DNA from 3 places in the Halanaerobium sp. DL-01 genome. Region 3 is predicted to be linked to each of the others. Evidence: riboswitches for the same ligand, from Rfam matches in the RefSeq annotation. Region 3 holds a riboswitch; each other region holds the start of a gene.
What was found. A riboswitch is a leader RNA that binds a small molecule or an ion and turns the genes downstream of it on or off. The one in region 3 is predicted to bind cobalamin.

Region 1 (4,449 bases), on a different contig from region 3:
AAGAGATAAAATAATATTTGACTATGCAGATCAATACCCGGAATATAATTTTAAATCTAATAAAGGTTATGGTACTGCAGAACATATTGAAGCTTTAAAAAAGTATGGCTCCTCACCAATTCACCGCAAATCATTTGGTAGAGTTCCAGAATAATATTTATAATTTATATTTTGATTTAAGCTCATTTTTAAGCTTTATTTTGAAAAAGTTTATAAGCTCCAGCATAAGTTTAGGAAGGAGATAAGATATGGAAACAAAAAAAATAGCAAGAGGGGCAGCAATAGCAGCACTTTATGTTATTATAACATATTTATTGACGCCCATTAGTTTTGGCCCTGTTCAATTTCGTGCTGCAGAAGCTCTAACTCTTCTGCCGATGATATTTCCAGAAGCAGTACCTGCTCTATTTTTGGGAGTTTTGCTAGCCAATATACTGGGAGGGCTTGGAATTGTTGATATTGTAGGAGGTTCTTTAGTAACTTTAATTGCTGCCTATATAACATACAAATTTAAGAACAGTATTACTGCATATCTGAGTCCAATTATATTTAATGCTTTTCTTATAAGTTTATATCTATATAAAATTTATGGAATACCATATTGGTTAAATGTAATTCAGATTGGTTTAAGCGAAGCTGCTGTAATTGCCATACTTGGTTATCCTATGATCAAATTTTTAAAGAAGCATTTCTGATTTTTCAGCATACCAGCGGAGATTAACTGCTTCCAGAAGATCATTACTTTTAATATTTTTGTTTTTATTTAAATCTGCAGTAGTTCTTGCCACTCTTAAAAGTCTTATATAACCCCTCATACTCAGCTGTAAATTTTCTACAGCCTGTTTTAGTATATTTTCTGCATCACTGTCAAGTGGACAGAATTTTTCTATATTTTCTATACTCAACTGACTGTTATAGCTAATATTCAGATCTTTATATCGATCTTTTTGAGCTAATACAGCCTGTTCAATTTTTTTTAGATAATTGTACTGCTGCTCTGTATTTTTTTTTAAAATATCATCACTTTTTAACGGCAGAAGTTCTATCTGCAGATCAATTCTGTCTTTAAGTGCTCCTGATAATTTTTTTTGATATCTGGCAATATCTCGCTCTGAACAGCTGCATCTATTGTCATCCAGACCAGCATATCCGCAGGGGCAGGGATTCATAGCAGTAATAAGCTGAAAATCTGCTGGAAAAATAAAACTTGCCTGCTGACGAACTATTTTTATTTTTTTATTTTCCAGTGGTTCACGCAAATTGGACAATACTTTATTTTTAAATTCCGGAAGTTCATCCAGAAATAATACACCTTTATGAGCAAGAGATATTTCTCCGGGCACAGGTATTTTCCCACCACCTATTAAACCAGCAGATGTAATAGAATGATGGGGAGCAACAAATGGACGATACCTGTTATTTATATCCAGATCTCTTAGTTTATCTTTAATACTGTAAATTGAAGCAACTTCTATAAGTTCTTCTTTATTAAGAAGCGGCAGCAGTTTAACTATTGAATGTGCCAGCATTGTTTTGCCACAGCCTGGTGGTCCTACTAAAAGCAGATTGTGTCTTCCAGCTGCTGCAATCATTACAGCCTTTTTGGCAGTTTTCTGACCTCTTATACTATTTATATCAGGTATTTTATTTCTGTTTAGTCTTAATGTATTATTTTTTATTTTAGTTTTACTGCCCTTTATATTGTTGAGATTATCAATTTCTTTGAGATTTTGCAAAAAAGTAATTTCAGTATTTTGAACTAAATTACATTCTGCAGCATTTTCTAAAGGTATTACAGCTTTTTTGATACCCTTATTTTTTGCTTCCAGGAGCATCGGCAGTATTCCCTTTACCCGATTAATATCACCATTTAAAGTAAGTTCACCTGCAAATAAGTATTTACTTTTATTTTTTATATTGATCTGTTTGGAGCAGATAAGGAGACATACTGCTATAGCAAGATCAAAATGAGATCCATATTTCTGTACATCACCAGGAGCAAGATTTACCGTAATTTTTTTCATCGGCCAGTGAAAACCGGAATTTACTACCGCTGAACGTACTCTTTTTGCTGATTCCCGCACTGTTTTTCCAGCTAATCCCACTATACTGAAGCCGGGAAGTCCATTGGAAATATCTATTTCCACCCTAACTATTTCCGCTCTGATTCCACTAATAACTGCAGAATAAAGATCAGCATACATTTATATCAACTCCTCATAAATTATGTCTTTAAGATATTTAAAGAAAGTTATTTTCTTATTTTCAATATTAATTTTTATCAGTATAAGATCAAATGAAAAACTCTGATTATCATGATAATTACTGATAAAATAAAGAGCTGAATTTTTAAGCCTTTTAATTTGATTGTAATGCAGAATTTCTTCAAGAGAAGATTTATAATTTGAACTTCTCGTTTTAACTTCAATAAAACGTATAACATTATTTTCTAAAGCTATTATATCTATTTCTCCAAATTTATTTTTATAATTTCTTTCAATAATTTTAAAATTATTTTTTATTAAATATTGAACTGCAATATCTTCACCCAACCTGCCAATTTTATTATGTAAAGCCATATTAACACCCCTTTTTGTTCCTATATATTATATTTATGTAAATTATTGTAAAATCCTTCTTTTAATTTATTTTATTTTTATGCAGGAAATATAAATTTTATAACGAATAAAATAATAAAAGGAAATATGTTTTCTTTTTAGGTGCTTCTTTTAAAGAAGATAATAGGGAATCAGGTGAAATTCCTGAACGGGTCCGCCACTGTAATCAGCTGACTGTCTTAAATAACCACTCAGCAATGGGGAAGGTAAAGACAGTGAAACTGTAAGTCAGGAAACCTGCCTGAAGAGCAAAACAGCCATCTTCGAGACAAGGTTGGTTGTTGTCTATATCTCTTAGACACCGCCATTACCTGGGCGGTTTTTTTTGTTTATGGTATTTATAGGCACTGTCTTTGATGGCTGTAACCAAAAAACAGGAGGAATAAAAATTATGAAGAAATTAGTTCTAGTTGTGGTTACAGCAGTTTTATTATCACTTTTAGCTGTTATTACGGTAAATGCTGCTGAGGAAGAAGTTATTAATCTAAAAGAGGTTGTTGTTACTGCCAGTAAATATGAAGAAGATATTATGGAGACTGCTGTCAGTATTGAGGTGATTGATGAACAGGAAATTGAAGAATCTGCAGCAAATAATGTTGCAGAACTGCTGCAGAGCACAGGAAGCATACATATTAAAGATAAAGGTGGGGTTGTTGGACAAAAAGATGTCATAATCCGAGGAATGCGCGGCAGACAGATTTTGATACTTATTGATGGACAGCCATATAATAATCCAAATGACGGCAGTCTTCGGCTGGAATCAATTCCGGTTGAATTTATAAAAAAAATTGAGGTATTAAAATCCCCTTCTTCAGCTGTTTATGGAGCAAATGCTATGGGAGGTGTAATTAATATAATTACTAAAGATGCGGATGATTTTAAAAAAACAAATCTAAAATTAGAAGCCGGCTCTTTTGATACACAAAAATACAGTATATCTCACAGCTTTTCCGGTGATAACAGCAGTTTAACTTTAATTTATGACAAATTACTATCAGATGGTCATAGAGATAACAGTTCTTTAGATAGAGAAGATTTATTTTTGAAATATAATTATAATATAAGTAATTATAGTGATATTACACTTTCATTCAAAAATAATGATAGTGAAACTGATTATCCTGGCCAGGATGCTGATTATTTACCAGAAGGATTTTTAGCAGCATCAAGTGGATCCCGTGAAGATAATGACCAAAATGTAAATTTAACTTTCAATCAAAAGTTGGAAAATAAAGATAGAAAAATATCAATTTATAATAATGATAGAGAATTAACAGACCTCAGCTGGGATACAGTAACTGATATTTCTAAAAAAGGAATTTCAATTAACGAAACTTATTATTTAAAAAACCACACTTTAAGCTGTGGGCTGGATTTAACAGAAAACAAAGTAAAAAAAGATGCTAAATCTAGTGACTATGAAGAGAAAAATAACAATAAAGCTATTTTCATACAGGATAAAATGTATTATAAAGACAAGACTATATTTAATATAGGCGGCCGCTATGATGATCATGAAGTATATGGTTCAGAATTTAGTCCCAGACTGGGGATTGTTTATAAAATTTCTGATCAGCTTAGTTTTAATGCAAATGCTGCTGAATCGTTTAGAGCTCCCACATTTGTAGATCTTTATTATCCAGGTTTTTCCAATCCAGATTTAGAACCTGAAAAAGCAGAATCACTTGATATTGGATTTAAACATCAAACTCAAAAATCCAAAAAAGAGCTAACATTTTTCAATAGAAATGTAGAAAAAATGATTTTACTGGATGGTTCCTATATACCGCAAAATATTGATTCAGATGTTGAAATGAATGGATTTGAAATT
Region 2 (4,449 bases), on a different contig from region 3:
CGGAATTAATCATAAAACAGCTCCTATATCAATTAGAGACCGACTTTCTCAAGAAATATCTAAAATTAAAAAAGAATTAAAACAAGAATTGGATAATAATACTTTTGCAGAATTTTTTATTCTAAATACCTGTAATCGTTTTGAGATTTATCTTTATTCTGAAAAAGAAGCTGAATTCAGAAAATATTTGGAAAAATATATTTTTCGATTGTTCAAAAAAACTTTAAAAGGATATTTTAAATACGCGAGAAATGATTTAAATGATTATCTTTATCATTATCATGATCTGCAGGCAGTTGAACATTTATACCGGGTAGCTTCAGGTCTTGATTCGTTGGTTAAAGGAGAAGATCAGATATTAGCTCAGATTAAAAAACAGTTTCAAGAATATAAAGAAGAAAATTTTACAGATTCCTATTTAAATCAGTTATGTCTAGAAGCCATTAAAGTTGGCAAATTAGTAAGAACTAAGACTAAAATTAATGAACGAGCGGTATCAGTTAGTTATGCAGCTGTAGAGCTGGCTAGAGATATATTTGGGAATCTTGATGGGGAGAAGATTATGATTCTTGGTGCTGGGAAAACAGCAGAGCTTACACTCAAAAACTTACTTAATTATGGTGTAGAAGGAATTCTGGTGGCAAATCGTACTTATGCTAATGGACAAAAACTAGCAGCTGAATATGGGGGAGAAGCTATTCACTGGGAAGAATTTAAAGCTAGAGTGGAAGAAGTTGATATTATAATTGCTTCTACAGCAGCTCCTCATACAGTACTTCATAAAGATGATCTTTTAGATACAGTAGAGAAAAAACATGGACCAATGTTTTTAATTGATATTGCTCTACCAAGAGATATTGATCAAAATGTCGAAGAACTGCCTGGGGTACATTTATATAATATTGACGATTTAAAAAATGTTATTGATAAAAATTTAGATTTAAGAGAAAATGAAGTAGAAAAAGCTGAAGCAATAATAAAAGAAGAAAAATATAATTTTCAGCGCTGGCTGCTTGAGCGGAGCTGTGTTCCACTGATTAAAGAAATGAGAGCTAATGCTTGCTGTATTAAGGAAAAAGAAGTTAAAAGAGCTCTGCATCTGCTGCAAAATTCAGAACTGGAAGCTTCAGAGATTATTCAACAGCTGGGTCATCGCCTTTTAAATAAGCTTTTACATCAACCCACAGTTGGTCTTAAAAAATTAGCGGTAGAAAATGAAAAAACTAAAGAAGTTCAATTAGAGGCTGCAAAAATTATTTTTGCAGTAGGTGGAAAAGATTAATTGTAAATTGAAGGAGGAAAGATGTGAAATTTTACCCAATCAATTTAAATCTGAGAGATAAAAAAGTTTTAATTGTAGGAGCGGGCAGAGTGGCACTGCGTAAATTCAAGAGGCTCCTGCAGGCCGGAGCCCAGATAAAAATAACTTCACCGGAATTTAATCAGGAATTTTTACCCTATTTAAATCAGGAATCAGAAAAATATATTTTTTTAAAAAGAAAATTTAGAGATGAAGATTTAAATGGACGATTTTTAGTTTTTGCTGCCACTAATAATTCAGAATTAAATCGACGGATTGCTTTCCTGGCTAGAAAAAAAAACATTTTAGTCAATACAGCTGATAATGCTGAAATATCTGATTTTACTTTACCAGCAATTGTTAACAGAGGAGAACTACTTTTAACTATTTCTACTGGTTCTAGTCTACCTGCACTTTCTAAAAATATTAGAAAAAAAATGGAATCTGAGTTTGGGATTGAGTATCAACTTCTTTTAGACATTATGTCCGGAAATAGAGGAAATATGGTAGAGAATATAGAAAATAATCAACTCAGAAAAAATATTTTTAGAAAAATTGCTGCTGATGATTTTTTGATTAAAATAAGGGATATTATAGATAATTATGATTCTCAAATTTTAGCAAATGATAATTACAATCTTAAAAAATCAGAATATCTAGCCTTGAAAGAAGAAATAAAAAAAGAAATTACATATTTAATAGCACGAACGAAAAATAATCAAAATTTAGAAAAATAAGTTTTGAGGATTGGAAAAAGCTTAAATTTACAGATATAAAATTTTATAATATGGATATAAATTTTAACTTAAATTGTATAATTAAATTTTACAAATACGTTAAATTGTTATATAGTTATAATATAAATTGTTAAATATTTATTTTTAAAATTAAATAATTTATATAAAAAGGTGCTTCAGCTATTACTGAAGAGAATAGGGAATCAGGTTAAAATCCTGAACGGGCCCGCCACTGTAACTGATCTTTAGATTCTTTTATACCACCTGTAATGTTATTACAGGGAAGGTTAGAATTTAAAATGTAAATCAGGAGTCAGGAGACCTGCCTTTTATATAATCTACAATTGGCCTCGGGAACAGGTTGCAGGTGGATAATCATTAGTTTTTTTACTAAAGCTAATCAGACTATCAATTTATTTAGCTTTAATTATGATTATATACTTTAAATCTCAACCTTTAGGTTGAGATTTTCTTGTTATATATAGCTTTTTAAGGAGTTAAAAAAATGAAGAATAAAACTGGAACTTTAATGATTCAAGGCACTTCTTCTGATGCTGGTAAAAGTCTTTTTGTTACTGCTTTATGCAGGATTTTTGCCAGAAAAGGAATAAAAACTGTACCTTTTAAGGCCTGGAATATGTCTCTTAATTCATACATAACGAAAAATGGCAAAGAAATTGGCATAGCGCAAGCTTTACAGGCGAGAGCTGCTTTTAGAGAAGCCTCTGTAGATATGCAGCCAATTTTAGTTAAAGCGATGGGAGACGGCCAGACCCAAATTGTTATTAATGGTGAAGTGGATAAGAATATTAATTATCAAAAAAACAAAAAAAAATATCTTGAAATTTATGAGAGCACAATTAAGGATTCATTAAAAAGATTGAGAAAAGATAATGAGCTGATAATTATTGAGGGAGCAGGAAGTCCTGCAGAAATTAATAGAACTACACCTGATTTTGCTAATATGTTTACAGCAGAAATTTATAATTCTCCAGTGCTTTTAATCAGCAGTATTGAAAAAGGAGGCTGTCTTGCTTCTTTAGTTGGAACTTTAAAACTCTTATCTCCAGTCCATAAAAAGTTGATAAAAGGATTGATAATCAATAAATTTCGGGGAGATTATAATTTGTTAAAACCTGCAGTTAAGTTTTTAGAGGATTATACAGAAAAAGAAGTTATGTCTGTTTTACCATATCTTAAAAGTCTTAATTTACCAGAAGAAGATTCTGCTTCTTTAAACTTAAATAATTATGGAGAAAATTCTAAAAAATTAAAAATCGCTGTAATAAGATTACCTCACATGTCAAATTTTAGTGATTTTAATAGTTTGAAAATGGAAACTGGTCTAAAACTTGAATATATTAAAAACAACCAAGAATTACTTAATTTTGATTTAATAATTATACCAGGAACTAAAACAACCACTAAAGATCTTGATTTTTTAAAGAAAAGCGGATTGGCAGCCGAAATTAAAAAAGCTAATAAAGCCGGAATTATGATAATTGGTATTTGTGGTGGATTCCAAATGCTCGGACGAAAACTAATTGATAAATATGGAACAGAAGGAGATATAAAAAAAATAAATGGACTTGGATTACTAGATATTAATACAGTATTTTTAAATAAAAAAACTACTCATCAAGTAAAAGTGAAAATCAATTTAACTCAGCAGCTTGAAAATTTGATGTCTAGATTTAACCCTCAAGAGTTTTTTTTAGGGTATGAAATTCATATGGGTCAGACAGAGTATTTAAATGGGACTGAAGAATTATTCAGAATAATAAAGAGATCTAACATAAAAGTAAATTTAAAAGATGGTGCAGTTAATCAGGCTGGAAATTGTTTTGGAAGTTATCTGCATGGATTATTTGATAATGATAATTTTCGCAGTGCACTTTTAAATAAATTAGGAAATAAGCAATCTATGGGGGAAGAACAAAAAAGTTATAACTATCAAAAAGAAATTGAAAATAATCTTGATAGATTAGCAGATATGGTTGAAAAAAATATAGATATTAATAAATTATTAAAATTAAGTAGAGGTGATTAAATGGCAGATTCAGTTATGATTCAGGGTACAGCTTCAGATGCCGGCAAAAGTATTTTAGCAGCTGCTCTATGCAGAGTACTGGCTCAGGATGGATATAAAACAGCTCCCTTTAAATCTCAAAACATGTCTTTGAATTCTTATATTACAAAAGAGGGTCAGGAAATTGCAATTGCCCAGACAGTACAGGCAGAGGCAGCAAAAGTAGAAGCAGAAGTTAATATGAGTCCAATTTTGATGAAGCCTATCGCCGATGATATGTCTCAGATAATCTTAAAGGGAAGAGTATTTAAAAATATGAAGGCTGCTGATTATTTTTCCCAAAAAGAGAAGTTACTTAAAATTATAAGAGAAGCCCTTGCTGA
Region 3 (4,449 bases):
ATGACCGGTGATGGGACCAATGATGCTCCTGCTTTAGCAAAAGCCGATGTGGGACTGGCCATGCAGGCCGGTACTAATGCTGCTAAAGAAGCCGGAAACATGGTTGACCTTGATTCTGATCCGACTAAATTAATTGAGGTAGTTGCTATTGGTAAACAGCTGTTAATGACCAGAGGTTCGCTAACAACTTTCAGTATTGCCAATGATATTTCCAGATATTTTGCTCTGATACCTGCAATTTTTAGTGCCGGGATACCTGCTTTACAGCAGATTAACTTTATGAACCTGTATTCACCACAGAGTGTAGTAATTGCATCTTTAATTTATAACTCACTGATCATCCCTTTCTTAATTCCACTGGCAATGAAGGGTGTGGATTATAAAGCGGAGAGCTCATCCAAATTACTGCGCAAGAATCTGGTTATATATGGTGGAGCCGGTCTAATTGCACCATTTATTTCTATTAAATTAATCGATATGCTATTGGTTATGCTGGGGGTGTTTTAAATGAGTATTAAAAAGAATATAATAACTGCAGTTAAGTTAATTGTTCTTTCACTTTTGATTTTCTCAATTATTTATCCACTATTACTGGGTGGAGTTGGACAGCTATTTGCTGATAAAGCAGCAGGCAGTATAATTTATCAGGATGGAGAAGCTGTAGGTTCCAGATTAATCGGATAAAACTTTGAAAGTGACAGCTACTTTATCTCAAGACCATCTTCGATTAATTATGATGCTTCAACTTCTGGCAGCGATAATCTGGCTGCTTCAAATCCTAAATTACAGCAGAGAATTGCGGCTGACTCAATGAAAATTAAAGTTAAATATCAGCCTGGTAATAGGGCTGTACCAGTAGATTTAATTACTGAATCTGGTTCTGCTTTAGATCCACATATCTCGCCTGAGGCAGCTTATTTTCAGGTTAGTTATCTAGTAGAACAGACAGGAATTTCTGAGTCAACCCTGAATTCATTGATAGAAGAACATACAGAATCAAAACTGCTGGGATTATTTGGGGAAAGCAGAGTTAATGTACTGGAATTAAATCTTGCTTTAGAGGAGGTATTAGATTAATGAATGATAAATTACAAGAAAGCTGGCCCGGATATAATAAAATTCTGCTTCCTTTAGGTCATAAAGCAGATATTAATAATTTAACTGATCTGGCTTCCTATATAATTGAAAGGAAAAAAGGAATGGTTAAATTTATTCATGTGATTCAGGAAGGAAGTTATATTAATCTTCCGAGAGAGTGGAGAGAGGGTGCGCAGAGAGTTACTGATAGCCATCATAAGATGATGACATATGGAATACACAGTGACCGTGAAATTGTGACCTCTAAAACTATTGAAAGAGGTATTTTAGAAACAGCTTTTGATATGGAAGCAGAAGCAATAATATTAGGCTGGGGGCCCAAACCAGGTGCTAAGATCTCTAAAATGGCTTCAAATATAATGGGCAATTTTCATGGAGATGTAATTATTTATAAAAATAGAGTTGATATCGAACAAATAAAAAAAATAATGTATCCGGTAGCAAAACACCTTCGAAAAGCAGATTGAATTTGATTAAACATATAATTCAGGAAACTGGAGCTACTTTAACATTAACTCATTACGTAGATAAAAGAAATGGCAGCCTTTAAAAAGGAAATGAAATTCTGGAATATGCAAAAGAAAAGGCCTTTGAATTTAATATTAATGTTAAAACTAAAATACTCGAGGGTGATTCTTTGACAACTAGTATTAAAGAATCCACAGATGATTTTGATTTGTTGGTTATTGGACCTTCTGGAGACTGGTGGGTTTACCAGACATTATTTGGAAAGAAAACAGATAAAATTGCAGAGGCAGCAAAATGTTCAGTCTTACTTCATAAGTATGGAGAAGAAGAATAGTATTTAAAATATCCTCATCTTATCAAAAATATTTAAAGAAAATTTTATTTAACATTTAAATCTATGATTTGACGGGGAAATTAACTAGTAAAAAATAAAAGATTCTTCGCTATTTATCATTTGTAATAAGCTTTGAAAATTTATTAAATATGTTATATAATGAATGCATAATAAAAAATGATTATTAAGGTGCCTATTTGGGAGAATAGGGAATCAAGTTTGAATCTTGAACGATCCCATCACTGTATTCAGCTTAAAAACTTTTTATAAACCACCTATTTAATTAGGGAAGGGAAAAAGAACTTGCTGTAAGTCAGGAGACCTGCCTTAATAATTAAATTATTTGTGGATGATGGAAAAGTTCACGATCTCTTTGGGGATCGTGAACTTTTTTAATTTAAAAAATATAGAAGGGGGAATTAAAATGCAAAAATTAGAAAAAACTATTAGCCAAATTGGAATACCTAATATTAAAAAAATGACAGAAGCTCAAAACAGATTAGATCAATTAACAAAACCTAAAGGAAGTCTGGGGAAATTAGAAAAAATGGCGGTCAAATTGGCGGGGATTTGTTCAGAACTTTATCCCAGTTTTGACAAGAAAACTCATATTGTAATGGCAGGAGATCATGGAGTTGTAGAAGAAGGAGTTAGTGCTTTTCCTCAAAAAGTAACAACTCAAATGGTAAATAATTTTTTAAATAATGGGGCTGCTATAAATGTTTTAGCAGCTGAAGTTGGTGTAGACTTAAAAATTGTAGATATGGGAATGATAGATAATATTAATAATCAAAAATTAATAATAAAAAAAGTAAAAAATGGTACTGATAATATGGCAAAAATGGAAGCAATGTCTAAAAAAGAGGCTGTGGACTCTTTAGCAGCTGGAATTGAGATTGCAGAAAAATCTATAAAATCAGGTTCTAAAGTAATTGGTATTGGGGAAATGGGGATTGGAAATACAACAGCTAGTTCTGCAATAATCGCAGTTATAACAAAGGCGCCACTGAAGGAGATAGTAGGTTTTGGAACCGGTTTAAATCCAAAAGGATTAAAAAATAAAATAAAAGTAATAAAAAGAGCCATAAAAATCAACAATCCTGATCCAGAAGATGCAATTGATATCCTTGCAAAAATTGGAGGTTTAGAAATAGCAGGTATGGCTGGTGTTATAATTGGAGGAGCTGCAAATAATGTGCCCGTTATTATGGATGGCTTAATTACTGGTGCTGCAGCCCTAATTGCCCAAAAACTAAAACCTGAAGTAGCTAATTATCTTATTCCTTCTCATAAATCAGTTGAGCCAGGGCATAAAAATGTTTATAAACAACTTGGACTTAGTCCTTTTCTTGACTTAAATATGCGTTTAGGAGAAGGTACAGGGGCTGTATTGGCTATGCCATTTTTAGATAGTTCTATTAATCTAATGAAAAGTATGGCTACCTTTTCTGAAGCTGCCGTCGATAATGCATCTGCATAGTTTTTTTAATATAGTACCGGGTACCTATAACGGTACCTATAAAATAATTACTAAAACTGGTGCAAATGTGATTTCTGTAACTCATGACAGACTTACACCTGATATATCTCTTAAACACGCCCAGGTTCAGATTACACTGGAAACAAAAAATGAAGATCATGTGAAGGATATTATGGATACTTTAGAGAATAATAATTATAGGGTCAAAAGAATAAGATAAGGTTAGAAGTATAATATATCATTTTTTAACTATCTTATTTACATTTAAAAGAGAAATATTTTAAACAAAATCAATTAGGAGGAATTTTAAAATGACAAAAGAAATTATTAAAACTGATAAGGCACCAGAAGCAGTGGGAGCATATTCACAGGCAGTAAAAGCAGGAGATACAGTTTATTTATCCGGACAGATTGCTATTGATCCGGAAACTCAAGAAATTATTGATGGTGGAGTAGAAGAACAGGCAAAAAGAGTTTTAGAAAATCTTAAGGCTGTTTTAGCAGCAGCAGATTGTACTTTTCAGGATGTTGTCAAAGCAGAAATTTTTCTTGATGATATAAATGATTTTGGCGCAGTAAATGATATTTATGCAGAGTATTTTAAAGAAAATCCTCCTGCAAGAGCCTGTATGGAAGTAAGCAATTTGCCCAAAGGTGTTTCAGTAGAAATAGCACTTACTGCAGTAAAGTAGATTAGTTTTTTTATTTTTTAGACCCCCTGTGGCTTTTTTGGCACAAGGGGTATATTTATGGTTTTTTCTTGTCCATATAATGCTGCTCACTACAAAAGACAAAGATAGTGAAATATCTTAATGTAGCGGCCAGAGAAGAAACACTAGGAATTTATTTGATTGTAAATACTTATCTTTACTCTTTTTGAGGTGGCATATCAATTTAACCCTGGATATTTCCCTGTTTTCCCGGGATTTTTTTCTATTTATATTTAAAAAAGATAAATTTGTGATAGAATATAGTTAAGAAAATAGATTCTGAGTTTCAAAAATTTAGTTTCTCAACTGCAAAATATATATGATTTTTGTCTGATTTGCTGCACTTTAAATTTCAGGAG

Region 1: another riboswitch for cobalamin. It lies ahead of DER71_RS01025 (TonB-dependent siderophore receptor); the one in region 3 lies ahead of cobT (nicotinate-nucleotide--dimethylbenzimidazole phosphoribosyltransferase).
Region 2: another riboswitch for cobalamin. It lies ahead of DER71_RS06390 (cobyric acid synthase); the one in region 3 lies ahead of cobT (nicotinate-nucleotide--dimethylbenzimidazole phosphoribosyltransferase).

Annotation. Positions count from the first base shown of each region.
Region 1 covers NZ_QPJN01000001.1:214,458-218,906, reverse strand. Annotated here, with positions in the region: gene DER71_RS01045 (ribonuclease HII) at 1-154, shown strand, start outside; gene DER71_RS01040 (QueT transporter family protein) at 249-695, shown strand; gene DER71_RS01035 (YifB family Mg chelatase-like AAA ATPase) at 678-2,204, opposite strand; gene DER71_RS01030 (YraN family protein) at 2,205-2,579, opposite strand; cobalamin riboswitch at 2,702-2,878, shown strand; gene DER71_RS01025 (TonB-dependent siderophore receptor) at 3,010-4,449, shown strand, end outside.
Region 2 covers NZ_QPJN01000014.1:25,434-29,882, reverse strand. Annotated here, with positions in the region: gene hemA (glutamyl-tRNA reductase) at 1-1,282, shown strand, start outside; gene DER71_RS06395 (bifunctional precorrin-2 dehydrogenase/sirohydrochlorin ferrochelatase) at 1,306-2,037, shown strand; cobalamin riboswitch at 2,190-2,382, shown strand; gene DER71_RS06390 (cobyric acid synthase) at 2,543-4,087, shown strand; gene DER71_RS06385 (cobyric acid synthase) at 4,088-4,449, shown strand, end outside.
Region 3 covers NZ_QPJN01000022.1:17,310-21,758, forward strand. Annotated here, with positions in the region: gene kdpB (potassium-transporting ATPase subunit KdpB) at 1-507, shown strand, start outside; partial or broken gene kdpC (potassium-transporting ATPase subunit KdpC) at 508-1,077, shown strand; gene DER71_RS08300 (hypothetical protein) at 1,077-1,565, shown strand; gene DER71_RS08305 (universal stress protein) at 1,736-1,900, shown strand; cobalamin riboswitch at 2,071-2,245, shown strand; gene cobT (nicotinate-nucleotide--dimethylbenzimidazole phosphoribosyltransferase) at 2,325-3,380, shown strand; gene DER71_RS08315 (hypothetical protein) at 3,367-3,600, shown strand; gene DER71_RS08320 (RidA family protein) at 3,692-4,072, shown strand.